3 regions of the Pseudomonas sp. A014 genome follow, and region 2 is predicted to be linked to each of the others. Evidence: riboswitches for the same ligand, from Rfam matches in the RefSeq annotation. Region 2 holds a riboswitch; each other region holds the start of a gene.
What was found. A riboswitch is a leader RNA that binds a small molecule or an ion and turns the genes downstream of it on or off. The one in region 2 is predicted to bind cobalamin.
Positions count from the first base shown of each region.

Region 1: linked by a shared signal. The riboswitch ahead of ACTYOL_RS13435 (ABC transporter ATP-binding protein) and the one ahead of cobW (cobalamin biosynthesis protein CobW) in region 2 are both predicted to bind cobalamin.
Region 3: linked by a shared signal. The riboswitch ahead of ACTYOL_RS14760 (TonB-dependent receptor) and the one ahead of cobW (cobalamin biosynthesis protein CobW) in region 2 are both predicted to bind cobalamin.

Region 1 is NZ_CP199001.1:2,936,735-2,946,625, forward strand. It holds gene paaZ (phenylacetic acid degradation bifunctional protein PaaZ) at 1-1,425, shown strand, start outside; cobalamin riboswitch at 1,509-1,714, shown strand; gene ACTYOL_RS13435 (ABC transporter ATP-binding protein) at 1,827-2,603, shown strand; gene ACTYOL_RS13440 (ABC transporter substrate-binding protein) at 2,600-3,568, shown strand; gene ACTYOL_RS13445 (FecCD family ABC transporter permease) at 3,568-4,590, shown strand; gene ACTYOL_RS13450 (acyloxyacyl hydrolase) at 4,699-5,220, opposite strand; gene ptrR (putrescine utilization regulator PtrR) at 5,451-6,314, opposite strand; gene ACTYOL_RS13460 (aldehyde dehydrogenase family protein) at 6,433-7,818, shown strand; gene ACTYOL_RS13465 (enoyl-CoA hydratase/isomerase family protein) at 8,052-9,122, shown strand; gene ACTYOL_RS13470 (acyl-CoA dehydrogenase family protein) at 9,140-9,891, shown strand, end outside.
Region 2 is NZ_CP199001.1:2,352,536-2,362,426, forward strand. It holds gene ACTYOL_RS10705 (class II aldolase/adducin family protein) at 1-795, opposite strand; gene ACTYOL_RS10710 (LysR family transcriptional regulator) at 940-1,839, opposite strand; gene ACTYOL_RS10715 (hydroxymethylglutaryl-CoA lyase) at 1,960-2,859, opposite strand; gene ACTYOL_RS10720 (MerR family transcriptional regulator) at 2,880-3,272, opposite strand; gene ACTYOL_RS10725 (helix-turn-helix domain-containing protein) at 3,326-4,210, opposite strand; gene pobA (4-hydroxybenzoate 3-monooxygenase) at 4,376-5,563, shown strand; gene ACTYOL_RS10735 (ankyrin repeat domain-containing protein) at 5,678-6,325, opposite strand; gene ACTYOL_RS10740 (LysR substrate-binding domain-containing protein) at 6,489-7,370, shown strand; cobalamin riboswitch at 7,416-7,613, shown strand; gene cobW (cobalamin biosynthesis protein CobW) at 7,713-8,780, shown strand; gene cobN (cobaltochelatase subunit CobN) at 8,784-9,891, shown strand, end outside.
Region 3 is NZ_CP199001.1:3,251,450-3,261,340, reverse strand. It holds gene ACTYOL_RS14785 (hypothetical protein) at 1-383, opposite strand, end outside; gene ACTYOL_RS14780 (hypothetical protein) at 562-900, shown strand; gene ACTYOL_RS14775 (hypothetical protein) at 919-1,074, opposite strand; gene ACTYOL_RS14770 (DUF1624 domain-containing protein) at 1,129-2,280, opposite strand; gene ACTYOL_RS14765 (REP-associated tyrosine transposase) at 2,433-2,888, opposite strand; gene ACTYOL_RS14760 (TonB-dependent receptor) at 3,064-5,190, opposite strand; cobalamin riboswitch at 5,304-5,506, opposite strand; gene ACTYOL_RS14755 (outer membrane beta-barrel protein) at 5,668-6,414, shown strand; gene ACTYOL_RS14750 (GNAT family N-acetyltransferase) at 6,500-7,069, opposite strand; gene ACTYOL_RS14745 (carboxymuconolactone decarboxylase family protein) at 7,148-7,492, opposite strand; gene lpxO (lipid A hydroxylase LpxO) at 7,595-8,494, opposite strand; gene thpR (RNA 2',3'-cyclic phosphodiesterase) at 8,691-9,239, shown strand; gene ACTYOL_RS14730 (NAD(P)H-dependent oxidoreductase) at 9,200-9,817, opposite strand.

The DNA of each region.
Region 1 (9,891 bases), 580 kb from region 2:
CTGCAACTGGTGATCGGCAGCACCGGCGATTTGCTCGAGCGCCTGCAAGGCCAGGACCTGGTGACCTTCACCGGCTCCGCCGACACCGCTGCCAAGCTGCGCATGACACCGAACCTGGTGCGCAACTCGGTGCCCTTCACCGCTGAGGCCGACTCGCTGAACTGCGCCATCCTCGGGCCGGATGTGACCCCCGACGACGAGGAGTTCGACCTGTACGTCAAGGAAGTGGTACGCGAGATGACCACCAAGGCGGGCCAGAAATGCACCGCCATTCGCCGCGCCATCGTGCCGGCCAGGCACCTGGATGCCGTCGCCAGCCGCCTGCGCGAGCGCCTGGCCAAGGTGGTGGTGGGCGATCCGTCGGTCGAAGGCGTGCGCATGGGCGCGCTGGCCTCCCATGACCAGCAGCGTGACGTCGGTGAGCGCGTGCGCAGCCTGCTGCAAAGCTGCGACCAGCTGTTCGGCGCCGACGACGGCTTCTCGCCGGTGGGCGAAGGTGTAACCGAAGGTGCGTTCTTTGCCCCGACCCTGCTGCACGCACGCGACCCACACGCCGAAGGCGGCGCACACGATATCGAGGCGTTCGGCCCGGTCAGCACTTTGATGGCCTACGAGGACCTGGACGAAGCCCTGGTCCTGGCCGCGCGTGGCAAGGGCAGCCTGGTGGCGACCCTGGTGACCCGCGACCGCGCCATCGCCGCCAAGGCCATTCCCGCGGCCGCCGCCTGGCACGGCCGCCTGCTGGTGCTCGATCGCGAAGCCGCGCCGGAGTCCACCGGGCACGGCTCGCCGCTGCCACAGCTCAAGCACGGCGGCCCCGGGCGTGCGGGGGGCGGCGAAGAGCTCGGCGGCCTGCGGGCGGTCAAGCACTACCTGCAGCGTGCCGCGATCCAGGGCTCGCCAAGCATGCTGGCGGCGGTGACCGGCGAGCACGTGCGCGGCGCCGAAGTGATCGAGACCGAGGTGCACCCGTTCCGTCGCTACTTCGATGAACTGCGCATCGGCGAATCGCTGCTGACTCACCGACGTACCGTCACCGAAGCGGACCTGGTGAACTTCGGCTGCCTGTCGGGCGACCACTTCTACATGCACTTCGACGAGATCGCCGCCAAGCAGTCGCAGTTCGGCAAGCGCATCGCCCATGGCTACTTCGTGCTGTCAGCGGCGGCCGGGCTGTTCGTATCGCCAGGCGAAGGGCCGGTACTGGCCAACTACGGGCTGGACACCCTGCGCTTCATCAACCCGGTGGGGATCGGTGACACGATCCAGGCGCGCCTGACCTGCAAGCGCAAGATCGACCAGGGCAAGACCAGCCCGTTGGGGCAGCCGCAAGGGGTGGTGGCCTGGGATGTGGAGGTGACCAACCAGCTCGGTGAACTGGTGGCCAGTTACGACATCCTGACGCTGGTGCTCAAGCGCAGCTGATCATTGCCGGCCTGAACGTGTCGGCCCTGGCGCGGGCGTGCCCCGCGACAGGGCCGGTTGACTCCCCACCCCATAAATGCTCAGATGCGCCCCTTGTTTCAGGTGTCCCCTGCCGCCGAGCCGGGGATTAAACGGGAAGCCGGTGCCTCGCCCCTGCGAGCAGTCCGGCGCTGCCCCCGCAACGGTAAGCGAGCGAAGCATTCGATACACCACTGTGCCAACGGCATGGGAAGGTGAATGCCTCATGCCCCTCGCAAGCCCGGAGACCGGCCTGTCACAGCAGTTGGCAACTCCCGCGGTGGGCGGGCGCAGGCCGGTTCTCGCGGCAGCCGCGCGCCCGCGACAGCTGCGCGCACCTCCACCGTTCGGGTATCACTCACCCTGCGACGGTTGGTTCATCCATGTCATGCCCTACCCTGCATATCCAAGGCCTGCACTGGTCACCGCACAGCGGTGGACAGCCGCTGCTGGAGGGCATCGACCTGCAGATCGGCGCCGGTGAATTCGTCGGCCTGATCGGCCCCAACGGCAGTGGCAAGACCAGCCTGCTGCGCTGCGCCTACCGTTTCAATCGCCCCATCGCCGGGCAGGTGCACCTCGATGGCGAGGATATCTGGCAGCGCAGCCCACGCTGGGTCGCCCAGCGCATCGCGGTGATGCTGCAGGAGTTCCCCGAAGACTTCGGCTTGAGTGTGCGTGACGTCGTTGCCATGGGCCGTACCCCGCACCTGGGCTGGTTCGACGGTGATGGCGACGCGAGTCTGATCGACGATACCCTGGCCAGGCTCGACCTGCTGCCGCGCGCCTTCGATGCCTTTACCTGCCTGTCGGGCGGTGAAAAACAGCGCGTGCTGCTGGCCCGGGCACTGGTCCAGCAACCTCGGCTGCTGATCCTCGACGAGCCGACCAATCACCTCGACCCACGCTTCCAGCTGGCGCTACTTCAGCAATTGCGCAACACCGGCCTGAGCCTGCTGGCCAGCTTTCACGATCTGAACCTGGCCGCCGCCTTCTGCGATCGGCTGTACGTGATCGATGCCGGGCGCATCGTCGCCCACGGCACGCCAGGGCAGGTGCTCACCGAGCAGTGCCTGGCGGAGGTGTTCGGCGTGCAGGCCCTGGTCGACCGTCACCCGCTGGCCTCCCATCCACGCATTACCTGGATCAGCCCCGCATGAAATCGCTGCTCACCAGCCTGGCCCTGCTGGCCGCCCTGCCGCTGGCCGCCGAGGCCGACAACTATCCACTGACCGTGCGCAGTTGCGAACGCGACGTCACCTTCACCCATGCGCCGCAGCATGCCGTCAGCCACGATATCAATCTCACCGGCATGCTCCTCGCGCTCGGCCTGCGCGACCACATGGCCGGCTACAGCGGTATCAGCGGCTGGAAAACCCTCGACCCAAGCCTGCGCGAAGCACTCGAAGGGCTGCCAGAGCTGGCGCCGCGCTACGTGTCGGTGGAAAACCTGCTCGATGCCAACGCCGACTTCTTCCTCGCCGGCTGGAGCTACGGCATGCGAATCGGCGGGCCGGTCACCCCACAGACCCTCGCGCCCTTCGATATCCCGGTCTACGAACTGAGCGAGTCGTGTTCCTGGATCATGCCGCAACGCCAGGCCAGCCTCGACGACCTCTACCGCGACCTGGACAACCTCGGCCGCATCTTCGATGTGCGCGAGCGCGCTACCGCGCTGGTCAACCAGTTGCGCCAACGCGTCGAGCGCGTCGCAGCGCAGATGGCCGAGGTCAAGCAACGGCCGCGCGTATTCCTCTACGACAGTGGCGAAGACCGCCCCACCACCTCCGGGCGCCTGGGGATGCCCCAGGCGCTGATCAGCGCTGCGGGGGGCGATAACGTCATGAGCGATGTCGCCGCCAGCTGGACCCAGGTGAACTGGGAAAGCGTGGTGGAACGCGATCCGCAGGTGATCGTCATCGTCGACTACGGGCCCACCAGCTGGCAGCAGAAACGCGACTTCCTTCTACAGCACCCGGCACTGGGCAGTGTCGAGGCGATCCGCAAGCAGCGTTTCGTGGTGCTGTCGTACCTGGAGGTGACACCGTCGGTGGAGAACGCCCAGGCCATCGAGACCCTGGCCACGGCCTTGCATCCGCAGCAGTTCGCCGAGGCCCGCCGCTGATGCCGATTCGCAGCCCTGCGGGCTATCGCCTGCTGATCGTTTCGCTGCTGCTGGCCTTGCTGCTGTCGTGCCTGGTGTCACTGGGGTTCGGTTCGGCACAGGTTGAACTGGGCAAAGTCGTCGGCATTGTTTTGCAGCAGGTGGGGCTGGGGCAAAGCGGCGACTGGAGCCGCGGCCACGCGCAGATCATCTGGCAGATCCGCGCGCCGCGCGTGCTGCTGGGGGCGCTGGTCGGTGCAGGGTTGGCACTGGTCGGCGGCGCTTTGCAGGCAGTGACCCGCAACCCCCTGGCTGATCCACACCTGCTGGGCGTCAGCTCCGGGGCGGTGTTCGGCGCAGTGCTGGTGGTGCTGTTTCTCGGCCCGTTCGCCGGGGCCTTCAGCCTGCCCCTGGCCGCGTTCATCGGCGCGTTGGGCAGCATGCTGCTGGTGCTCGGCGTGGCCAGTCGTGGTGGGCGCCTGGAAAGCGATCGCCTGCTGCTGGCCGGGGTGGCGGTGTCGTTCGTGGTGATGGCCGCCGCCAACCTCTTGCTCTACACCGGCGACCCGCATGCTGCCGCCTCGGTGATGTTCTGGATGCTTGGTGGCCTGGGCCTGGCACAGTGGTCGCTGTTGTGGCTGCCGACCGTTTGCGTGCTGGCGGGCTTCGTGCTGTTGATGAGCCTGGCGCGGGCGCTGAACGCGCTGATGAGTGGCGAGCAGACCGCGGTCAGCCTGGGCTTCGACACCCGGCGCGTGCGGGCCAAGGTGTTCGTCGGCACGGCGTTGCTGACCGGTGTGCTGGTGTCGCTGTCGGGCGCCATCGGTTTCGTCGGCCTGATGCTGCCCCACGTCGCTCGCCGCCTGGTGGGTGCCGAACATCGCCGGCTGCTGCCGGCCTGTGCCTTGCTCGGGGCGCTGTTCATGATCTGGGTCGATGTTGGCGCACGCACGCTGATCGCCCCGCAGGATCTGCCGATCGGCATCGCCACGGCAGCCATCGGCGGGCTGTTCTTCATCCTCTTGCTGCGACGCAAGGCCTGAGTTGAACGATAACTGCGTACTGCTCGCCGGCCCTGACCTGGTAGCCAGGGCTCGCATGGCGCGGCGTGATGCACCGTCGGACCGATACCGACGGTGCACAGGCAGCGCTTAGAAGCCGGCGCTGTAGAACAGCGCGTACGACTCGATGCCGTCGTTCGGCTGCTTGATGCCGGCGTTGGAGTAATGCGTGGCGCGAATACCGATCTTCTGCTGACCCGGCAGCTTCAGGCCGAAGCCGATGCGGTCTTCGAAGTTGACCGACGAGCCCAGCTTCTGATCACCGACGTCGGTCTTGGAGAAGGCGGCCAGGCCGATACCGGCCTCGATGAACGGGACATAGCCCGAATCGCCGAACTCATAGACGAATACCGGGCTGAACGACAGGGAGTGGGCGCCGCTGTAGTCGCCACCCTCCCAGTAGGTGTAGGCGCCATCCCAGTAACCGGTCAGGTGACCGGTGCTGCTCTGCAGCCACTTCTTGTCCCAGTCGAACGACAGGCCGATGCGATAGGTCATGTCGCCCTGGCTGGTGGCGCCCACGGCACCGGAGATTTGCGCGGCCTGGGCCAGGTTGGCACCGGCCAGAGCCAGTACTGCGGCGGCCAGCGAGGTGGCAAGACGGGTTTTCATCAATGACTACTCCAGAAGGTCTTCACGGGCAGGTGCCCTGGTGGGTCGTGCCTGCAGCAAGTGGAGGCTTGGCCTCTCGTTCTTCGCTTGCGCCCCAGGCCATCCCACCTGGGGTCACAAGTAGTAATACTTTTCTGATTATCGTCAGCCGCGATGAAAGATGAAAGTCATTTGCCACTATCGAATAGGAAAAAAGTTAGCAAGGTATCGGTTTTTTCGCCTTGACCCCCTCAGCCGGCCTGCTCCTCCAGCAGGCGGATGAACATGGTCAGGCTGCGTGACACCGTACCGCGACGCCACACCAGCCAGGTCTTGAGGTAACGAAAGTCCTCGGACAACGGCCAGGCGCTGACCGTACTGGCGCCGGGCATGCTGTCGAGCATGCTGCGGGGCATCAGTGCCAGGCCTGCACCAGCGCTGACACAGGCGAGCATGCCGTGGTACGACTCCATCTCGTGGATCTTGCCCGGGACGGCCTTGTCCTTGACGAACCAGCTCTCGAAATGATGCCGGTACGAGCAGTTGGCACGGAAGGCGTAGATGCTTTCGCCGTTGACATCCTGGGCGCGACTGACCGGGGCGTGGTTCAGGGGTGCGATGACCATCATCTCCTCCTCGAACACCGGCATGCCCTCAAGTGTCGGATGCAGCACCGGGCCATCGACGAAGGCTGCCACCAGCCGCCCGGACAGCACCCCTTCGAGCATGGTCCCCGACGGGCCAGTGGAGAGGTCCAGGTCGACCTTCGGATAACGCTGGTTATAGGCCGCCAGCACCGTAGGAATGCGCACCGCCGCGGTGCTCTCCAGCGAGCCGAGGGCAAAGGTGCCCTGCGGGTCTTCGCCGGCCACGGTCGAGCGCGCCTCCTGCACCAGCTCCAGGATGCGCCGGGTGTACTCCAGAAAGTTCCAGCCCGCCGGAGACAGGCGCAGGCGGCTCTTTTCGCGGATGAACAGCTCCACCCCCAGGTCTTCTTCGAGCTGCTTGATACGGGTGGTCAGGTTCGATGGCACCCGATGGATGTGTTGGGCGGCAGCGCTGATGCTGCCGTGTTCGGCCACGGCCTTGAACATCTCCAGTTGCACGAGGTCCACAGTCTTTCTCCATTCGTGAATGTTTCGCTCATTATTATTCAGTTTTCATTAAAGGCGCACGCCACTAGTCTGGCCTTCAGTCGAATACGACACCGCCAAGACAACAAGAGGACCCGCCATGAGCGAGATCAGCAGCCTGACCCATGCCATTTCCGTCGACCCGTACAGCGGCGAACAGATTGGCGCCTACCCCTACGACACCGATGCCGCACTGGACGCAGCCCTGCAACGCGCCAAGGCCGGCTACGCCCAGTGGCGCCAGGTGTCGCTGGGTCAGCGCAGCGAATACCTGATCGCTCTGGCCAACGCACTGCAGGCCAACCACGAGGCCTTCGCGGTGATGATCACCCGCGAAATCGGCAAGCCGATCGCCCAGGCCCGTGGCGAAGTGACCAAGTGCATCGGCCTGTGCCAGTGGTACGCCGAACACGGCCCGGCCATGCTCGCCCCCGAGGCCACCCAGATCGAAAAAGCACGTATCGAATACCGCCCGCTCGGCCCTATCCTCGCGGTGATGCCGTGGAACTTCCCGATCTGGCAAGTGCTGCGTGGCGCCGTCCCTGCCCTGCTGGCCGGCAACACCTATGTGCTCAAGCACGCGCCGAACGTGATGGGCAGCGCCTACCTGCTGGCCGAGCTGTTCAAGCAGGCTGGCCTGCCGCAAGGCGTGTTCGAGGTGGTCAACGTCACTCCGGATGGCGTCACCCGCGCGATCAATGACCCGCGCATCGCCGCCATTACCCTCACCGGCAGCGTGCGTGCCGGCATGGCCATCGGTGCCCAAGCGGGCGCGGCGCTGAAGAAGTGCGTGCTCGAACTGGGCGGTTCCGATCCGTTCATCGTGCTGGCCGATGCCGACCTCGATGCCGCCGTCAAGGCTGCAGTGATCGGCCGCTACCAGAACACCGGCCAGGTCTGCGCTGCGGCCAAACGCTTCATCGTGGAAGACAGCATCGTCGAGGCCTTCACGCAGAAGTTCGTGGAAGCGACCCGCGCCCTGAAAATCGGCAACCCACTGCAGGACGACACGTACATCGGCCCGATGGCCCGCTTCGACCTGCGCGACGAGCTCGATGGCCAGGTCCAGGCGACCCTCGCCGAAGGCGCCACGTTGCTGCTGGGCGGCAAGAAAGTCGAAGGCAGCGCCAACTTCTACGAGCCGACCGTGTTCGCCAACGTGACCCGCGACATGACTGCCTTCAAGCAGGAGCTGTTCGGCCCGGTGGCGGCGATCATCAGCGCCCGTGACGCCGAACACGCGGTCGAACTGGCCAACGACAGCGAGTTCGGCCTGGCGGCGACGATCTATACCGCCGACCTGGCAAAGGCAGAGCATATGACCTCGGCGCTGGACACCGGCGGTGTGTTCATCAACGGCTACTGCGCCTCCGACCCCCGCGTAGCGTTCGGCGGCGTCAAGAAGAGCGGTTTCGGGCGTGAGCTGTCGCACTTTGGGGTGCGCGAGTTCTGCAACGTGCAGACGGTGTGGCTGGATCGTAACTGAGGCGAGTGCGCGTCGCTCTTTTCGCGGGCAAGCCCGCTCCTTGTAGGAGCGGGCTTGCCCGCGAAAAGGGCAGCACCCACACAGCAGATGCCTGATCATCTGCCACAAAAATGCACCCCTCCCCTGCAGATTTACCAATTGTGTCAGGCAAATACGCATGGCAGGATCCGTTGATCCTCCAGCGTACTTCCAGACTTACCTTGGAAAATCAATAACAAAGCAGGGAGACCGCGATGACCGCGCACGCTCGACCAACGGCCACGGATCATGTTCTGGCCGACACCCGCAATCACATCGGCCACCTGACACTCAACCGTCCCTCCGGCCTCAACGCCCTGACCCTCGACATGGTGCGCAGCCTGCAGCATCACCTCGACGCCTGGGCGCAGGATCCGCAAGTCAAGGCCGTTGTGCTGCGCGGCGAAGGCCCCAAGGGCTTCTGCGCAGGGGGCGACATCCGCTCGCTGCACGACAGCTTCAAGTCCGGCAGCGACCTGCATGAACGCTTCTTCGTCGAGGAATATGCCCTCGACCTGTGCATCCATCATTACCGCAAACCCATCCTGGTACTGATGGACGGCTTCACCCTCGGTGGCGGCATGGGCCTGGCCCAGGGCGCGGACCTGCGCATCGTCACCGAACGCAGTCGTCTAGGGATGCCCGAAGTCGGTATCGGCTACTTCCCCGATGTCGGCGGCAGCTACTTCCTGTCGCGCATCCCCGGCGAGCTGGGCATCTACCTGGGTGTCAGCGGCGCGCAGATCCAGGCCGCCGATGCCCTGTACTGCGGGCTGGCGGACTGGTACGTGGACAGCGCAAAGCTGGCCGCGCTGGACGAAGGCCTGAACCATCTGAACTTCGGCGACCAGCCACTCAAGGATCTGCAAGGTCTGCTTGCCAAACTTGGCTCCCAGAGGCTGGACGACGCGCCACTGGCCAAACTGCGCCCGGCCATCGATCACTTCTTCGCCCTGCCCGACCTGGCCAGCATCATCGAGCAACTGCGCGCCGTGAGCATCGGCGACAGCCGCCCCTGGGCACTGGCCACCGCCGATCAGCTGGAAACCCGCTCACCGCTGGCGATGGCGGTTACCCTGGAGATGTTGCGTCGCGGTCGCCGCCTGAGCCTGGAAGAATGCTTCGCCATGGAACTGCACCTGGACCGCCAGTGGTTCGCCCATGGCGATATCATCGAGGGCGTGCGTGCGCTGATCGTCGACAAGGACAAGCAGCCCCGCTGGAACCCGCCCACACTCGCCGCGCTGTCGCGCCAGCGGGTCGATCAATTCTTCGAAGGCCTGTGAGCCCGGGAGTACACAGCATGCAAGACCTGGAACTGAGCGAAGAACAGATCATGATCCGCGACATGGCCCGGGACTTTGCCCGTGGCGAGATCGCGCCCCATGCCCAGGCCTGGGAGAAGGCTGGCTGGATCGACGATGACGTGGTCCGCGCCATGGGCGAACTGGGCCTGCTGGGCATGGTCGTGCCCGACACCTTCGGCGGCAGCTACACCGACTATGTCGCCTATGCCCTGGCAGTAGAAGAAATCTCGGCTGGCGACGGCGCGACCGGTGCGATGATGAGCATCCACAACTCGGTCGGCTGCGGCCCTCTGCTGGCTTATGGCAGCGCTGAGCAACAGCAGCAATGGCTGCCGCGCCTGGCCAGTGGCGAAGTGATTGGCTGCTTCTGCCTGACCGAGCCGCAGGCCGGCTCCGAAGCCCATAACCTGCGCACACGCGCCGAGCTGGTGGACGGCCACTGGGTCATCAGCGGCGCCAAGCAGTTCGTCAGCAACGCCCGCCGTGCGGGGCTGGCCATCGTCTTTGCCGTCACCGATCCGGAGCTGGGCAAGAAGGGCCTGTCGGCGTTCCTGGTAGAGACCGACAACCCAGGCTTCAAGGTCGATCGCAGCGAACACAAGATGGGCATCCGCGCCTCTGACACCTGCGCAGTCACCCTCGACAACTGCCGCATCCCGGCCGCCAATCTGCTGGGTGAGCGCGGCAAGGGCCTGGCCATTGCCCTGTCCAACCTCGAAGGCGGACGCATCGGCATCGCCGCCCAGGC
Region 2 (9,891 bases):
TCAGTTTTGGTAATCGCGCCCCTCGCGATCCAGTTGCCGGATCAACGCATCCCAGTGCCGCTGGATCCCTTCGCCAAGCCCGTCGGAAAAGCGCTTCGACTGCTCATGCACCTTGGCAATCGCCGCCGGGGAGGTGTACTGCAGCTGGTCGTTGCCACCGGCCTGGGCGGCGATCTGGATGTTGCAGGCGCGCTCCAGGCCGTGCAGCTCACGGAAGGCATGCTCGACGCTGATGCCGCCGGTGAGCAAGCCGTGATTGCGCAGGATCAGGATATTGCTTTGCCCCAGGTTGGCCACCAGGCGCTGCTGTTCATCCAGGTCCAGCGCGACGCCCTCGTAGTCGTGATACACCACGCGGCTGTAATAGGCCAACGCATGCTGGGAGACCGGCAGCAGGCCGTCACGCTGGGCAGACACCGCCGCGCCATCGCGGGTGTGGGTGTGCAATACGGCCTTGAGGTCGGGGCGGGCGCGGTGGATCGCGCTGTGGATGACGTAGCCGGCCTGGTTGATGCCCAGGCCCAGCGGGTCGTCGATGATCGTGCCGTCGACATCCACCTTGACCAGGTTCGACGCGGTGATTTCGTCGAACAGCAGGCCGAAGGCGTTGATCAGGAAGTGCTCGTCCGGGCCGGGAACCCGTGCCGAGAAATGCGTGTAGATGTGATCGGTCCAGCGGAACAGGGCCGCCAGGCGATAGGCGGCGGCGAGCTTGACCCGCACCTCCCATTCCTCGGCGCTGACCCGTAGGCGCACGGCCTCCTGGCTGGGAGGTACGACGGACAGTGAACTCATGCGGTGCTCCAGTGCAAGCAGTACGGTGTGAACAGGACCGTAGGCGTCTGGCGCAACGCTGTAAAAGTCTTTTTGGTTCTATGCTAATTATTCGTTTTAAGAATTATCTTTTTTGTTTTTATGCAAGGTGATCATTTAGCCGGGTCAGCTCGCTGCGCTGTTCAGGCGGGTGCCTGCCACGGCGCCGAACAGCTCCACCGGCTCCTGGAGGTTGCCCAGGTAGCGTGGATGGAACAGCCACAGGTCGACTTGCGGCTTGAAATCGCTGACGTTGACGATGTCCAGCAGGTCTCGATGGCGACTGGCAAGCAACAGCGGTTCGGGCACCAGGCCCAGGCCCTGGCCGTTGGCGACCAGCCCCAGTTGCAACTCGGTGCCGAAGGTTTCGAGGTTGATCGACAGTGACAACCCCTGTTCGCTCAATGCGCGCTGCAGCCCGGCGCGAAAGCCGCAACCATCGGGGTTGAGCACCCAGCCGCGGGTATAGCAGTCGCGCAACTTGTAGCTGCGCTTGCCGGCGCTGCCCTTGGCCGCGACCACCCGCAACGGCATACGCGTGATGGAATGGCTGGCGATGCCCTCGGGGAAGATCTTGCCCGGTGGGAAGAGGGCGGCAGCGGCATCCAGCTCGCCGTTTTCCATGCGCGCGATCAGGCTGCTGCCCCAGCCGCTGGTGACCTGGGTGCGCAGCTCAGGGTAGGCCTGGCGGATCTGCGCCAGGGCCTCGAGCAGCACCACATCGCCCAGTGTCTGCGGCACGCCCAGCCGCAGGGTGCCGGACGGCGCGCCATCGTTGGCCACCAGTTCGCGCAGGGCGTCGATTTCACGCAGGATGGCCTTGCACTGCTCGTACACACGCAGGCCCATGGGCGTGGGCTTGAGTGGCTTGGTGTTGCGGTCGAGCAAGGTGGCGCCGAGGTCTTCCTCGAAGTTCTGCACGCGCCGGGTGATGGCCGGCTGGGTCAGTTGCAGCGCTTCGGCGGCAAGGTTGGTCGACTGGCAACGGATGACGGCCACGAAGGCGTCCATGTCATCGATTTTCATATTCGGCGCTCACATATTGAGACTGGAGGACATACCCGCAGAGCATAATCCTGATGGTCGGGATTGTCACAGTTCGATGAGTGAGGCAAGCAGGGCGGCGCTCGCCGCCCCGGGCGAGCGTCAGCGGGCGTTGCGCGCCCGTGCCACCCGCGAGCCGTTGGCACGCCCCAGCACGTCGCTGATGCGCTGGCCGGCGGCGACCAGTTTGTCCAGGTCGATACCGGTCTCGATGCCCAGGCCTTGCAGCAGGTACAGCACGTCTTCGGTGGCGATGTTGCCTGTGGCGCCCTTGGCGTAGGGGCAGCCGCCGAGCCCGGCCACCGAGCTGTCGAACACGCTGATCCCTTCGAGCAGGCTGGCATAGACATTGGCCAGGGCCTGGCCGTAGGTGTCGTGGAAGTGGCCGGCAAGCTGCTCGCGCGGCACCTGCGCCGAGACCACCTCGAACAGGCGCCGGGTATCGCCGGCGGTGCCGGTGCCGATGGTGTCGCCCAGCGACACTTCGTAGCAGCCCATGTCGTGCAGGGCCCGGGCGACCGGGGCGACCTGCTCGGCGCTGACCTTGCCTTCATAAGGGCAGCCGAGCACGCAGGATACATAGCCGCGGACCCGGATACCGTGCTCGCGCGCGGCGCCCATGATCGGTTCGAAGCGCTGCAGGCTCTCGCTGATCGAGCAGTTGATGTTGCGCTGGGAGAACGCCTCGGACGCCGCGGCGAACACCGCCACCTCCTTGACCCCGGCTGCCAGTGCATCCTCGAAACCGCGCAAGTTCGGCGCCAGGGCCGCGTAGGTCACCCCGGCACGCTGGCGGATACCGGCAAACACCTCGGCCGATCCAGCCATTTGCGGCACCCACTTGGGCGAGACGAAACTGCCCACCTCGATGTAGGAGAGCCCGGCGTCGGTGAGGTCGTCCACCAGCCGCACCTTGTCGGCGACGCTGATGGGTTGGGCTTCGTTCTGCAAGCCGTCGCGCGGGCCGACTTCGACCAGGCGCACGTGTGCGGGCAATGACATGGCGGGGTTCCTGTGGCGAATCAACGGTTATTGTTCAGGGTGGCGGCCAGGGCCTGCTCGCAGCGCTCCTGGGCAGTGTCCAGCTCCAGGTGCATCTGCTGGATATCGAGCATCTGCTGCTCCAGTTGCGCGCGGCGCTCGGCGATCTTGGCCAGCATGCTGGTGAGCTGCTTGAGGTTGCCGCCGCTGGGGTCGTACAGCTCGATCAGCTCGCGGCACTCGGCCAGCGAGAAGCCGATGCGCTTGCCGCGCAGGATCAGCTTGAGGGTCACCTTGTCACGTGCCGAATAGATGCGCTCCAGGCCGCGACGCTCGGGGCTCAGCAGACCCTGCTCCTCGTAGAAGCGGATGGCGCGGGTGGTGATGTCCAGCTCGCGGGACAGGTCGGAAATGCTGTAGGTCTGGCTGCTCATGCTCGGGCTCGGGGGTGGAATGTGAGTAAGCTAAAGGCAGGTTGACGTATACGTCAAGGTGATTGCGCAGTGCCGCTGCGTCGGTAGGCATTGGGGGTTTGGCCGCTGAGACGTTTGAAGAAGCGTGCGAAGTAGGTGGGATCGCTGAAACCCAGGCTGTCGGACAACTGGCCGATGCTCATGCGTGTGTAGGTCAGGTTGCGCCGCGCTTCGAGCAGCAGGCGCTGGTGGATCACCTGCAGCGCGGTCTGCCCGCTCAGCGCGCGGCACAGCTGGTTGAGCTGCAGGCTGGTGATGCCCAGCCGTGCAGCGAACTCATCGACCGACAGGTGCTGGCGGTAATGCGCTTCGACCAGGCGCAGGTAGTGCCCGAGCAGGTGGCGGTCGCGCTCGTCGCGGTTGCGCGGTGCCTGGCCCAGTTGCTGGCGGCGGCTGATCCACACCATCAGGGCGGTCACCAGCGCCTGCAGCATGGCGGCGCGAGCGGGTGCGCTGCCCTGGTACTCCTGCTGCAAGGTGTCGATCAGCCCGCGCAGGCGCGTGCGGTCGCGGCCCAGCGGGTAGCAGGCCGCCGATGCCAGCACCGCCAGTGGCGCACCCAGGCGCTGCTCGAGGTCGGCCACCAGCGCCGTACCGAAGGTCAGTACATGGCCCTGGATGTCGGCGCTGAAGCGAAAGCCATGCACCGTCAGCGGTGGTACCACCTGGATCGCCGCCTCGTGGATCTCGCTGCGTCGACCTTCGATTTCCACCAGCGCGTGCCCGCGCTGCACGTAGAGCAACTGGAACAGTTCGGCATGCTGGTGCGGCTTGATTTCCCAGTGGTGCAGGCGGCTGCGTGCGGGGATCGATTCGCAGTGCAGCAGATCGGTGCCGGGCCAGGCGTGGTTCTCGCCATAGAGCTGAAACAGCGGTACGCCGGGAAGGGAGAATTTCATGGTCGGGACACCTGTGCGCTGATCGCACGGAATTTTGAAAAGTGCAGATTTTCCATCGGATATGACACCTTTTCAGCTTTTTGCGCCAGTAAAAATGCAGGGGCTAACCCGAATAACGTATGCCGGCTGCCGCCAGTACGGCATCGACAAGGCGAGACAACAACAATGAAAACCCAGGTTGCAATCATTGGCGCCGGCCCTTCTGGCCTGCTGCTTGGTCAACTGCTGCACAAGGCGGGCATCGACACGCTCATTCTCGAACGCCAGACCCCTGAGTACGTGCTTGGCCGTATCCGCGCCGGTGTGCTGGAGCAGGGCACCGTTGACCTGCTGCGCGAGGCCGGGGTATCGGCGCGCATGGACCGTGAGGGGCTGGTGCACGAGGGTGTCGAACTGTTGGTGGCAGGGCGCCGCCAGCGCCTGGACCTCAAGGCCCTGACCGGCGGCAAGACGGTGATGGTGTACGGCCAGACCGAAGTCACCCGCGACCTCATGCAGGCCCGCGAGCAGAGCGGGGCGCCGATCGTGTATGGCGCGAGCAACGTGCAGCCGCACGGGCTCAAGGACGAGCGGCCCTACGTGACCTACGAGAAGGACGGCCAGTTGCACCGCGTCGAGTGCGATTACATCGCGGGTTGCGACGGTTTTCATGGCGTTTCGCGCCAGAGCATTCCACAGGGCGTGCTCAAGCAGTACGAGCGGGTCTATCCGTTTGGTTGGCTGGGGTTGCTGGCCGATACCCCGCCGGTCAACCACGAGCTGATCTATGCGTATCATGATCGTGGTTTCGTGTTGTGCAGCCAGCGCTCCACCACCCGCAGCCGATACTACCTGCAGGTGCCGCTGGACGAGCGGGTGGAGAACTGGCCCGATGCACGTTTCTGGGACGAACTCAGGGCGCGTCTGCCCGAGGACGTCGCCGCGCGCCTGGTCACCGGCCCCGCGCTGGAAAAGAGCATCGCGCCGCTGCGCAGCCTGGTGGTCGAGCCGATGCAGTACGGGCACCTGTTCCTGGTGGGGGATGCGGCGCATATCGTGCCACCGACCGGGGCCAAGGGCCTGAACTTGGCAGCCTCGGATGTCAACTACCTGTATCGCATCCTGGTCAAGGTCTACCGCGAAGGCCGCACCGACCTGCTGGAGCGCTACTCACCGCTGGCGCTGCGGCGGGTCTGGAAGGGCGAGCGTTTCAGTTGGTTCATGACCCAGCTGCTGCATGATTTTGGCGAGCACAAGGATGCCTGGGACCAGAAGATGCAGGAGGCCGACCGGGAGTACTTCCTGTCGTCCGAGGCCGGCCTGGTGAACATTGCCGAGAATTATGTGGGCTTGCCGTACGAGGCGGTGGAGTAGCGGGCTTGCGAACACCTTATTCAGCCCAATCCCTGTGGGAGCGGGCTTGTCCCGCGAACACGGGCGTAGCCCGTGCCAGGCAGCGCGGTGCACTTGGCACGGGCCAGCGCTTCATCAACGCTCCAGCATCGCCACCATCTCTGTATACCCGCGTGCGCGCGCATGCTCCAGCGCCGTCACGCCATCCTTGTCGGCAATCGCAGGGTCCGCGCCTGCCGCCAGCAGCCGACGCACGATGTCCACATGGCGCGGGCCGCCGTCGCCAAGGATCACTGCCTCCAGCAAGGCGGTCCAGTGCAACCGGTTGAGGTGGTTCACGTCCACGCCCGCGTCGATCAATATCTGCACCGTTTCCACATGACCACGCTCGGCCGCCGGGATCAGCGCGGTGCCGCCGTAGCGGTTGGTGCTGGCGAGGTCGGCGCCGTGGGCCAGGGTCAGGCGCAGGATCTCGTTCAGGCCGCGGGCACCGGCATACAGGTAGGGGCTGTCGTGGATGTTGTCCTTGGCGTTGACATCGGCGCCGGCTTCGATCAGCACTTTGGCCGCGTCGATATGGTTGCCTTGGGTCGCCGCCAGCAGGGGCGTGCGCCCTTGGCCATCGCGGCTGTCGAGCGCCAGTGGTTCCTTGAGCAAGCGACGGATGGCAGGTGCATCGTTGCGCTGGGCGGCATAAAGCAGGCGGGTATCCATGGAGGTGGTCTCGGCGTGGGCGGCAAGGCAGGTGAAGGCCAGCAGGCAGGCGGCGAGGGTGTGGCGCATGCGTGGGGCTCCTGAGGCAAAACCTCATCCTAGGGAAAAAGTTGCCGGCGACTGAAACGAATTATCTGGATGACCGGTAGTGGATTTCCGAATGCATCAACGTTGCCCGGCGTGAAGGGCCATGCTAGAAGTCAGGCTCGTCATTTGAAAACCGAATACCCTCATGTCCATCAGCGTAAAACCGAATAGGGCTCTGTTCGACCTCGACCTGTTGCGCGCCATCGTCGTGGTCGCCGATTGCGGCAGCTTCACCACGGCTGCAGCGCGCCTGCATTCGACCCAGTCGACCATCAGCCAGAAGGTGCGACGCCTCGAGGAGATGGTCGGCCATCGCCTGCTGGTGCGTGGCAATCGCGACGTGCTGCCCACCGACGCCGGGCAGACGCTGCTTGGCTATGCCAGGCACATGCTGGCGCTGAACGACCAGATGCTCGAGGCCCTGGCCGGGGCCATGGTTGGCGTCACCGTGCGCCTTGGCGTGCCCGAAGACTTCGTCGGCGGGCGAACCACCAATGCGCTGTCGGCGTTCAGCCGCCTGCACCCGCAGGTCAAGCTGGAAGTCACCAGCGGTCTGTGCCGCGACCTGAGCCAGGCCTACGACAATGGCGAACTCGACCTGGTGCTGCTCAAGCAGCGACGCAACAGCCGCGAGGGCGTGTCCTGCTGGCCCGAGCGTCTGCAATGGATCGACAGCGTACGCATGCCGGCCTTCGAGCTTGACCCGGTACCCTTGGTCACCTTTCCGCCGCGCGGGCTGTACCGCGAAGACATGATCCATGCCATCGAAGGCATGGGCCGCCGTTGGCGAATCAGCTTCACCAGCTCCAGCCTGTCCGGGATCCAGGCCGCGGTGGCCGACGGCATGGGCGTGAGCCTGCTGCCGCCGCGCGCGGCCACCGCCGAGCACCGGGTGCTGGGGGCGGCGCAAGGTTTGCCGGAGGTGGACAGCTACGAGATCGTCATCGTCCACCGGCCAACGGCCGACGTGATGGTCAAGGCCCTGGCGCAGGTGCTGACCGAGCTGCTGGCCGGGGATGGCATCTGAAGGCTCCGATCAGCGTCAGACGGTTGACCACCTGCGCACCACTGCGTAGCCTTGCCGCTTCGAGGTTCTCCGGCGCTGCCGGAGCTAAGACGGGAACGCGGTACAAGCCGCGGCTGCCCCCGCAACTGTAAGCACTGAACAGGTTCGACACAGCCACTGCGCCCACGCGCGGGAAGGCGTCGCCCTGACGGCTGGACGTCGTGCAGTGCAAGCCAGGAGACCTGCCTCGCAACGTTTTCGACTTTCAACCGGGCGGGGTGATCCGGTGGCGAGCGAGTCCGGCCGGTCGGCCGCGGCTTTCGTCCCGCATGCCCGCACCATTGCTGCCAAGGGCATCGCCACATGAAAACACTGGCCAAACTTCCCGTCACCATCGTCACCGGCTTCCTCGGCTCGGGCAAGACCACCTTGCTTCGCCACATGCTCGACAACGCCCAGGGGCGACGCATCGCGGTCATCGTCAACGAGTTTGGCGAGTTGGGTATCGACGGCGAAATCCTCAAGCAGTGCAGCATCGGCTGCACCGAGGAAGAGGCCAACGGCCGCGTCTATGAGCTGGCCAACGGCTGCCTGTGCTGCACCGTGCAGGAAGAGTTCTTCCCGGTGATGCGTGAGCTGGTCGCCCGTCGCGGTGACCTGGACCACATTCTCATCGAGACCAGTGGCCTGGCCTTGCCCAAACCGCTGGTGCAAGCCTTCCAGTGGCCGGAAATCCGCAATGCCTGCACCGTCGATGCGGTGATCACCGTGGTCGACAGCCCGGCCGTGGCCGCCGGCACCTTCGCCGCCTACCCGGACCAGGTCGACGCCCAGCGCAAGCTGGACCCCAACCTGGACCACGAATCCCCGCTGCACGAGCTGTTCGCCGACCAGCTGGCCAGTGCCGATCTGGTGGTGCTGAACAAGGCTGACCTGATCGACGCCGAGGGCCTGGCCAAGGTCCGCGCCGAAGTCGCCGAAGAACTGCCGCCGGCCGTCAAGGTGATCGAGGCCAGCAGCGGTCGCCTGCCGCTGGATGTGTTGCTGGGCGTAGGGGCCGAGTCCGAAGTGCATATCGATGGCCGTCGCACCCACCACGATTCGCACCACGACGGCGACGATCATGACGATCATGATCATGACGCCTTCGACTCCATCTCCATCGACCTGCCTGAAGCGGACGAAAGCCTGCTGCTCGATGCCCTGACGCAACTGGTCACCGAGTTCGGCATCCTGCGTGCCAAAGGTTTTGCCGCGATCCCCGGCAAGCCGATGCGCCTGTTGATCCAAGGTGTGGGCACGCGCTTCGACAAGCACTTCGACCGCGCCTGGCGCAGCGACGAGCCGCGCATCACCCGTCTGGTGCTGATCGGTCAGGACCTCGACGCGGCACAGTTGGAAGCGCGCCTGCGCCAGGCCCTGGGCGCCTGATCCATGCACCTGCTGCGGACCCAGCCCGGCGGCTTCGTGCCGGACGACAGCATTGCCGACCTTGGCCAGACGCCCGCCGAGCTGGTGATTCTCTGCAGCGGCGACTCTCACCTGGCACTGCTCGCCGAAACCGCCGAGCAGTTGCCGGACGATTTCCCCAGCCTGCGCCTGGCCAACCCCATGCAGGTGCAGAACCACGCCTCCGTCGACTTGTACATCGACGAGGTGTTGCGTCACGCCAAGGTGATCCTGGTGTCGCTGCACGGCGGTGTCGGCTACTGGCGCTATGGCGTAGAACAGTTGGTCGAACTCGCGGCGCGTGGCGTGCAGTTGATCCTGGTGCCCGGCGATGACCGCCCCGACCCTGAGCTGACGCAGTTGGGCACGGTGCCGACCGAGCAGGCCGAGCGGCTCTGGCACTACCTGCGCCAGGGCGGCAAGGCCAATGCGGTCAACCTGTTCAATTGCCTGGCCAGCCAGTGGCTGGGGCGCGACTATGCCTGGGACGAACCCCAGCCGCTGCCGCGCACCACGGTCTACCACCCCGGCAAGCCCAGTGCGGGGCTTGAAGACTGGTTCCCCGAGTGGCACCCGGAGCATCCGGTGGCGCCGATCCTGTTCTACCGGTCGCACCTGCAGGCCGCCAACACCGCGTTCATCGATGTGTTCTGCCAGCGCTTGCAGGCGGCAGGGCTGAACCCATTGCCGATCGCAGTCGCCAGCCTCAAGGAGTCGGCCTGTCTGGAACAGGTCGAGGCGTGGCTCGACGAGGTCGACGCCGAGGTGGTGATCAACACCACAGGCTTTGCCTTGTCCAGCCCGGAGCGGCCCAACCTGCGCCCGCTGCGCCGCGACGTGCCGGTGTTGCAGGCGATCTGCGCCCAGGACAACCAGCCCGGCTGGGAAGCCAGCGAGCAGGGCTTGGGCGCGCGCGACCTGGCGATGCACATCGCCTTGCCGGAGCTGGACGGGCGCATCATCACCCGGCCGGTCAGCTTCAAGGACCTGGCCTGGCGCAGCGAGCGCAGCCAGTCCGATGTGGTCTGCTACAAGGCCCATCCCGAACGCATGGATTTCGTCGCCGAACTGGCGCGGCGCTGGGTCGAGCTGG
Region 3 (9,891 bases), 900 kb from region 2:
CGCATCAAACCGGTCAGTTTCTCGCTCAGGCGCTTGCCTTCCTCGCTCTCGCCCAGCTGCCGGGCTTTCTGCGGGTCCTGGGTGGCGGCAACGATGGTGTCGAACTCGGCATCGCTGAAGTTCTTCTCGCTGTAGAGCTTGAACAGGTCCTTGCGTTGGTCGTCGACGGTCAGGTGCTTGCGCAGCACGTCCTTGATCTTGTCCTGCGGCACCTGCGGGTGGGTCATCGCCAGCAGTTGGGCCATGCGCTCGATGTTGTGGTCGTAGGCTTCCTGCAGCGGCAGGTTGGCCAGGATCCGCTCTTCGCGGGTGGGTTTCTGGTCGCAGGCGGCGAGGGTGGCGAGCAACAGCAAGGGCAGCAGCAGTTTCGGCAGGCGAGGCATGGGGGTGGCTCTGGAGGTTCGAGGGAAGTGAGTTTACTGCAAGGCCCGCAGGCACGGCAGTGTGGGAAAGGTCGTGGGCAAGTGTCCTGCGCTGCCAGGTAGAGGCTCAACACCGCGTTTTTGACGTGGGGCCTGTTGCGCTCGGTTAATACGGGCCGTACCGACCAAGGAGACCTCCATGCATATCGATCACTTGATTAGTGGCATCGTGCCGGCGCTGCCCTTCGCTTCGTCCGAAGACGCCCAGGCGTTTCTATCGAACCTGGAAGCCGAGGATCAGATTGCCCTGATCTCGGCGCTGTACTTCGGCCGCTCGCATCTTCACAGCGATACCGTCAACGAAGACTACCTGCCCTACCTGCTTTCCGGTGACATGAACCGGTTCTGGGAACAGGGCAATGTTGCACCGAGCGACTTTGCCACCGTCCTTTATGAAAAGGGCAGCAACCTGGTCAGTTACTACGACGCGTTCATCCGCGCAACCGACGGATCGGGCTACGACCGTTCGAACTACTGAACCCTGGGTCGCCCGGGATCAGTCCTTCATCGGATTACGCAAGCGCACCCAGACGATCGCGGGCAAGGCCATCAGCAGCCATTTGAGGTACTGGTTCACGCCAAAGTGTTCGCAGAGCGTGCCGATGGCCGTGCAGAGCACGACCACCACCACGAACTGAATCATCCTGTTCATCTCGGGGTTTCCGTCGTTGGGAGCGGCGATGGTAAACGATTCGGGCGCTTTCGCTCACAGATACTTGAGCCAGCGAATGTCTCGGCGGCGGGCCTTGAATCCGGCGAACTGCCGCACTGGCCAGTACAGGGCGGCGGCCAGCAACGCTGCAACCAGCCACAGTGCGCCCACGCTATCGAAACCGAAGTACTCGCCCTGGTTGTGCCCGAACAGGCCGACGCTTGCCAGGTAGAGGGCTTTCAGCGCGTAAAGGTGCAGCAGGTAGAAGAACATCGGTGCACTGCCGAACACGGTCAGCACGCCGATCCAGCGTGCCTGGCCGGCGCGCTCGAAGGCACGCAGCAGCAACAGGCCGACACCCAGGGTCAGCAGCAGGAACAGCAGCGACGGCGGGTACTTGGTGATGTTGAACAGGCTCATCAGGGTCTGCGTCAGATCGGGGTAGAGCTGCCACTGGGCCTCGCCATAGCCGTTGAGCAGACGCAGCGCGACGAAACCCACCAGCGCAGCGCTACCGGCGAACAACAACTGACGCTGGCGCTTGGCGGTATCGCTGCCACGCGCGAACCATGGCCCCAATGCATAGCCCACTGCGATCACGCCGATCCAGGGCAGCAGTGGATAGGAGGTCCGCAGGCGCAGGTTCTGCGATACCTCGAGCCAGCCGCGATCATGCAGGATCGCCCAGGGTGCGTGCAGCAGCGTACCGGGAGCAAAGTGCAGGCCGTCGAGCAGGTTGTGGCCGGCGATGATGATTACACCCAGGGCCAACAGCAACGGCCGCGGCAGCCACACCAGCAGCGACAGGACGATCATGCTCAGGCCGATCGCCCAGATCACTTGCAGGTAGATCACGCTGGGCGGCAGCTGGAAGGTCCAGGCGAAGTTGACCAGGGTGAACTCCAGCACCACCAGGAACAGCCCGCGCTTGAACAGGAACGCCGAGACATCGCCCAGGCCCTGGTGCTTTTCGCCGTAGAGCCAGGCGCTCAAGCCGGTCAGCATGACGAACACCGGGGCACACAGATGAGCGAGGGTGCGGCTGGCGAACAGTGCGGGCTCGGTGGCGTCGATGGTCATCGGGTCGCTGACCTGGCGATGCAGGAAGAAGGTTTCGCGCACGTGGTCCAACAGCATGATCAGGATGACCAGGCCGCGCAGGGCGTCGATGCTGTGCAGGCGGGAGGAGGGTGGGGTGGATGGCATGGGTCTGGGGCGGCGTTGAGTAAGATTTGGAATGTTATCTTATATCTTTGCTGTTGTGGTGATGTTGAGGGCCCTATCGCGGGACGAGCCCGCTCCCACAGGTTCTTTACTGATCCTGTGGGAGCGGGCTGGTCCCGCGATAGGGCCGGCACTTACAACCAAACAGCATCCCAGTGCGAATACTCCCGCACACTCCCAACCAGCCCCGCACGCAGCGGGTTGGAAACGATGTACCGCGCCACGGCTTGAACATCCTCCTCCCTGCGGATAGCTCTGTCCTGGTACCCAGGCTGCCAGATCCGCCCTGTACCCCCACCTGTCTGGTAAAGCGCATGACTGGTCCTGGACTTGAACCTGCGCATCAACGCTCCTAGCGTCCCAGTGCGCAACTCGATCAGCCAGTGGAGATGATCCGGCATCACAACCCAGGCCAGGGAGCGACATGACTGTTCCTCTTCGGCGTGACGCAGTTGCTGGACGACTGCACGTGCCGGACGCAGAAACTGGAAAAAAGGCTGGCGGGAGCGCGTGACGGTGGTGAGCAGATAGATTCTGCCGGGCTCGGAAAAGCGGCCACGGCGCAACAGGCTGGAATGAGGGCGATCCATGCTTTCTCCTTGAACATTCTTCCTTTGATCAAGGTAGCGATACTGTGGCTGGTTGCTCGGGAGATTTTTTGCTGAATGTGCCGGCCCTATCGCGGGACCAGCCCGCTCCTACAGGATCAGTGAAGAACCTGTGGGAGCGGGCTTGTCCCGCGATAGGCCGGCAAGGCCTACATCATCAGAAGCTGTAGTCCACCGTTGCGAAGTACGAGCGTGGCGCGCCCAACAGCCATTGTTCGCCACTGTGCGCGGCAACCACGTAGTCGCGGTTGAACAGGTTGTTCAACTGCAGGCCCAGGCGTACGTCGGGCAGTACCTGCCAGCCGAGATTGGCATCGACTACGGTGTAGCCGGGGACGCTGTAAGCGTTGGCGGTGTCGGCATAGCGCTGGTCGACGTAGCGCAGGCCGATGCCGGCGTCGACGGTCTCGCCGAAGCCCTTGTTGAGCCAGAGGTTGGCGGTGCGGCGCGGAACGTTGGCGGGGCGGTTGCCGGCGCGGTCCTGGGCGATGCCGCCGACGATCTCGTCGAAGTCGTCGTACTTGGCGCGGACCACCGAGGCGTTGGCCGATACCTGCCATTGGTGGCCCAGATCCAGCTCAAGCGCGGCTTCCAGGCCGTCGGAGGTCTGCTGGCCAGCCTGCTGTTTCTCATGGCTGATCGGGTCGTCGACCAACAGCTTCTTCTTGACGATGTGATACGCCGCCAGGGTCCATTCACCACGCCCATCCCAGAAGCGCTGCTTGAGCCCCAGCTCGGTCTGCTTCGATTCGGTCAGGTCGTAGTTGATCTGGCTCGGGCTGAGGCTGATCAGGTTGCTCACCCCGTCTTCGCTGGTGGAGTACTGGCCGTACAGCGACAGGTTGTCTGTTACCGCGAATACCAGGCCGGCGCGCCAGTTGCCGCCTTGCAGGCTGCGGTCGACTCGCGTGTCGTTGGTCAGGTTGTCACGGTCTATGTGGTTCTGGTCGCGGCGGATACCGGTCACCAGCGACAGGCGATCGGTCAGTTGGGTACGGTTCTCGGCGAACAGGGCGAAGGTGTGGGTGGTCGAGAGGGTCTGTGGACGTGTGACGTTCTGGCTCTGGAACCCGCCCGGTGCCGGACTCCAAGGATCGTCGTAATCGCCGCCGACATCGTTGTACGGCGAGTTGCTGTCGACATTGAAACGGATCTTGTTGTACTCGGCACCGACCACGGTCTTGCTGTTCAGCCCGAACAGCGAATGATCGGAGGTGAAGCTCTGGCGGTCGCCGATCTGCTCCTGGTTGTGCTTGATCTCCAGGTAGCTTGCCCGCTCCAGCTGCTCGCGGGTCGGATCCCAGGTGTAGTCCTCGGCATTGCGCCAGTGCCGACGGCTCTTGATGTAGTACAGCTGGTTGCTGGCCGTGACGCTGTCGCTGAGGGTCCAGTCGGTGTTGAAGCGGGTCCATTCGTCGTGGTAGCGCTGCACGTCGTTCTGAATGTTGTAGTTCTTCTTGCGCAGGCTGTCGCGCAGGTGGCCGTCGATCAGCGGCGTGCCAAAGTAGTTCGAGGGCTGTGCGTCGCCACGCTCATGGGCGAGGGTGAAGCTCAGGTCGTCGGTGGCATCGAAGCGCAAGGCTGCACTCAAGGCCAGGCTGCGCGAATCGGTGCGGTCGACCCAGCCATTGCCTTCCTGCTTGTTCACGGTAACGCGGTAGCTGAGGCGCTCGCTCAGGCTGCCGCCGCTGTCCAGCCCCAGTTGCTGGCGATCCCATGAGCCATAGCCCAGGCGCAGGTGGTTGCGGATCTCACCGGCGAAGGGTTTTTTCGGGATCACGTTGATCACAGCGCCCGTGGCGCCTTCGCCATAAAGCACCGAGGCGGGGCCGCGGATCACATCGATGCGCTCGACCATCCACGGGTCGACCGGAAAGGTCTGGGTGCCGGCGCCGGTGTACAGGCGCGAGCCGTCGAACAGGGTCATCACCGAGGCGTGTCCGGTGAAACCACGCGCGGAGAGGGCGGTGTTGCCGTTGCCCGGGGTGCCGACGGAGGTAATGCCGGGCGATCGGGTCACTGCATCCTGCACCGTGAGGTTGGCGCGCTGCTGGATCTGCTCGGCGGTGATGCTGGTGGTGCTGGCTGGGGTCTCCAGGGCGCTGAGGTTCAGGCGCGAACCGGCTTGGGTAGGGGTTGCCAGATCGACGATCTGTTCGTCGCGGGTCTCGGTGATCGCCGTCGAGGGCAGGTCGAGGACCTTGCCTTGCGGCTGCTCGGCCAGCGCCGGCAGGGACACGGCCATGCAGGCGGCCAGAGTTTGAAGCTTGAAGTGTCGGGACATGTCGTTCCACGGGTTCAGGAATGAATGGATCCCGGTGGAAACAACGCAAAGACGAGCAGACACGCACGCAGGCGCGCACGCGAACACCGGCCTGCGCCCGCCCACCGCGGGTTTGCCAACAGAAGCGTCAGGCCGGTCTCCGGGCTTGCGAGGGTCGTGAAGCCTTCACCTTCCCATGCCTGAGCACAGTGGTGTGTCGAAGGATTCGCTCGCTTACCGTTGCGGGGGCAGCGCCGGACTTGTCTGCAAAGACGCACCGGCTTCCCGTTTCACCCTGCGCACGGCGGCGCAGGACACCTGAAACTGGCGGCATCTGACCATCGAACGCAGGGGGAGTCAATCGTTTGGATAGGCGAAAAAACGTGATGGGCTACAGGGTTGCGCGTTTTTATTAGATTTTTTTCGAACTTTTCCGACTGACGTTGTCTCGAACCGCTCGTTCGCCCTTTTTATTCAACGTCATGGAGACTTTTGCGAATGTTTACTGGAAAACTGCTGCGTCACACTTGCGCCCTGGCCCTCCTCGGCGCGCCGCTGGCAGCGATGGCAGCCCCCAGCACCGAGCCCCTGTTCACCTTCGGCCTGCTCGGTTCCTACGACAAGTTCAAGTTCGAAGGCGGCAGCGACTCCGACAAGGAGCACCTGGGCCAAGGCGGTGTGTTCGCCAACTTCGGCAACAAGATGACGGCCGAGTCCGGCTTCATCTACCAGATCGGTGCCGAAGCCAAGTACGGCAAGAAGAACGACAACAAGCTCAAGGAGGCACAGGCCGACCTCGACCTTGGCTGGCGTGCCGCGCTGGATGCGCGCAACTTCGTCGACGTGATCGTCGGTGGCGGTTACAGCTGGACCCGTTTCGAGCCCGAGATCAACGACCTGGACACCAAGTTGACCTACAAGTCGCCGTTCGCCAAGGCCGCGCTGGGTTACAACCACCAGTTCGATGCCTCGACCCTGCGTGTCGAAGTCGGTGCTCGTCACACCATCGATGGCCGTGCGCGCTTGAAGGTCGACGACTTCGGCAGCGACAGTGTCGACATGAAGGACCGTACCAACCCGTATGCCGAAGTCACTCTGCTGATGAACCAGCAGGGCGGCATGCCGATCCAGGCGGGCGTGTACTACACCCGTACCGAGTACAAGATCGACGAGGACTCGCCGGTTGCCGACAACAACAAGCTCAAGCGTGACGAGTTTGGCGTGAAGGTCGGCCTGGCGTTCTGATGCCTTCGATGGTTGTACGCCGTATGTAAGGGCAGCCTCGTGCCGCAATCTCGGCACGAGGATTCCCCAGCAGGCTCAAGGGTGCCTAGCGGCCCCGGCGCCGAGACACCCGTGCCTCGATATTCTTGCGTCCGATCAGCAGTGCCGGTTTCTCGGTTACCGGCTCATCGGCCAGCCACTTGTACATCACCAGGCAATCCACCAGCCCCAGTGCTGCATGACGAAATGCCTTGGGCAGGCGCCCGACGGTCTCGAAACCGAGCTTGTGCCACAGCCCCACGGCCACCTCGTTGCTCGCCACTACCGAATTGAACTGCAAGGCCAGAAAACCCTCCTGGCGCGCCAGCTTCTGCGAGTGCTCGCACATCAGCCGTGCCACGCCACGTCCGCGTGAACGGGGTGTGACCATGTATCCGCAATTGCCCACGTGCGCACCCGGGCCTGCGGCATTGGCCTTGAGGTAGTAGGAACCAAGCAGCTCGCCATCCTCTTCGGCCACCAGGGTGTGCAACGGAAACTCCAGCCACAGCGTGCGCGCCTGCTCCTGCGACATCTGCGGGTCGTATGCGTAGGTTTCGCGCGCCTGGACGATGGCCTGGAAGGTCGGCCAGAAACGCTCGAAGTCTTCCGCGGTCATGGGGCGAATGTGGATCATGTCGGTTCCTGCTCGGGCTGGGCCGGCAAGTCTGGGTGGATGGGCGCCGTCATGCAAGGGCTGTGGCGCCCGAGAGCGTCAACTGCCGGCCTTGCCGACCGCATCCAGCGCCCGTGCCGAATACACCAGGGCAGCGCCCGCGTTCATGGCCACGGCCACGCCGAGGGCTTCGGCGATTTCCTCGCGGGTCGCACCGTGCTTGACCGCCTGCTGCGAATGCACGGCGATGCAGCCGTCGCAGCGAGTGGTCACCGCCACGGCCAGGGAAATCAGCTCGCGGGTCTTGGCGTCGAGGTGGTTGGTCTTGGCGCCGGCAGCGCTGGCGGTGGCGTAGCCGGCCACGGTGTCGGGAGAAAGCTGCTTGAGATCGCCGATGCCGGCCATCAACTGCTTACGGTAGGCGTCCCAGTCCATCATGCTCATCGTCTTCACCTTGTCAGGTTGGCAACAGGAGCTTTCAGGCTAGTCGAAGATGGGGGGAAGGGCAGGCCTCGTCACCGAGGGGCAAGGAGGCCGCAGGACGTGTCAGATGTAGATGAACAGCAGCACCAGTGCCGCCACCACGGCCCACTTCTCGAGGTAGTAGCGGGTGCGGTTGCGCTTCTTCATGGCCTTACCACGTTCGCGGATCTTGTAGATGCGCGTGAACAGGCGATTGATGCCGCCGGTCTTGTCGTTGGCATCGTTGGGCGCGGCTGCGGCGGCCATGACGTTGCGGCTGAACCAACGATTGAAGGCGCTTGCCCAGCGGTACTTCAATGGGCGCTCGACGTCGCAGAACAGGATGATACGGTTGTGCTCGGTGGTATTGGCCGCGTAGTGGATGTACGTCTCGTCGAAGATCACCGCCTCGCCGTCGCGCCAGGAATACTTCTCGCCGTCCACATCGATGTAGCAACCATCGTCGTTCGGTGTGTCCAGGCCCAGGTGGTAACGGTAGGAGCCGGCATAGGGGTCACGGTGACGAACCAGCTTGGCTCCCGGCGGCAGGGTGGCGAACATCGCCGCCTTGACCGTGCCGATGCCTTGCAGCAGTTCGGTCGTGCGTGGGCACAGGGTCATCGCCGAAGGGTGGCTCTCGCCGTACCACTTCAGATAGAAGCGCTTCCAGCCGGTCTTGAAGAACGAGTTGAAGCCAACGTCATCGTAGTTGTCGGATTTCTTGATCTCGCCGGCGTGCAGCAATTGCTGGGCTTCTTCGCGAATTTCCTGCCAGTGGTCCTTGAGCGGCTGCAGCTCAGGGAACGACTCGACGGGCAAATAGGGCTTGGCCGGGTGCTTGGAGAACAGGTACAGGAAACTGTTGACCGGGGCGAGGAAGCTCGAGTGGTCGCCCAGCTGGCGAGTCAGCTTGTGGCGAACGCGACCGCGCAGGTGAACATAGGCGATCGAGAGGACGAAGATCAGTACGAGTGCAATTTTCATGGACGGTTACTTGTCGAATAAAAATGGCCATGCGCCATGGCTGTAGCCCGCCAGCATAAACAATCGTGTCGCCAGTTTGTACTTATTGTTAAGTCATCGCTGATGGACGAAGGTGGAATACCCTGGAAGCTGCGCAAACGATTCAACCCTGGCAGCGTTTGAACCTGCATGCCCTTCAGCCCTCGAGGAGTTTCCGATGGTTCAGGATGTACGCCCAAGCGGCGCGCCCTTCAAGCGCCTGTTTTTCGCCCTGGCTTTGCCCGAAACCCAGCGCCGGGCCGTTGCCCAGTGGCGTCGTGAATTGGGGTTGCGGGCCGGCAAGCCGGTACCGGCCGAGAATTTTCATGTGACGTTGCTGTTTCTGGGCGATGTGGATGCCGCCCAGGTACCGGCACTGTGCGCGGCGGTAGACGGCATGACGCGCCCAGGGGCGCCGATACGCCTGTTGCTCGACCGTCTGCAGGTGTGGCGACGTGCCGGCGCGCTGGTGCTCGAACCTGGCGATACCCCTGCCAGCCTGCGCCAACTGGTCTACGGCCTGGAGCAGCGCCTACTGCCACTGGGCATCGCCGAGCAGGCCCGTGAATACCGTCCGCACCTGACGCTGTCACGGGATTTCCAGGGGCAGCCACCAGAGGCGGCGCAGGCTCCGGAGTTCTTCCTCAATGCCCGCCGGTTCGGTCTCTATGAATCGCGCAAGGGCCGTTACTGTCCGCTGGCCGAGTGGCCGCTGGACGAAGCCTGAGGGGCGAACAGACGTTGTCCGAGGGTGTAGGCGGTGGGTAAGTGCCTGGCGGTATCCGGGCCTTCGCTCTCGTCCAGAAGGATCGAGCTCGATACCTGGGCGCCGCACCAGTCGAAGATGCCGTGCTCGATCTGTACGCGCATTGCAGCGCCGTAGCCATGGCGGTCGAACAGGGCAGCGTCGGTGCCGCCGACCGCCACCAGGTGGACTTTCAGGTGGTTGAGCAGCTTGGTGGTCTTGCCGCCTTCGTAGCCGAAGGCCCAGCCATTGCTGAACACACGGTCGATCCAGCCCTTGAGCAGTGCGGGGAACGACCACCAGTACACCGGGTAGACCAGCACCAGGGTATCGGCGCGTTCGATGCGTACCTGCTCGGCAAGTACGTCCGCCGGCGGCTTGGCCAGGTGACGATGGACATTGAGGTCGGGCAATTCGAAGCGCGGGTCGAAGCCCTCTGCGGCCAGGTCGGCGATTTCGCTGGTATGGCCTGCCTGGGCCAGGCCGTCGGCGATCTGCCTGGACAATGCGTGGGTGAGTGATTGGGCGTCGGGGTGGGCGAGGACGATCAGGGCGTGCATGGATGCGTTTCTTTATGGGATGCGGGAAGAGGCCGGGCGCTATATACTCGGCGTAAGTTACGGTTGGTAAGTTA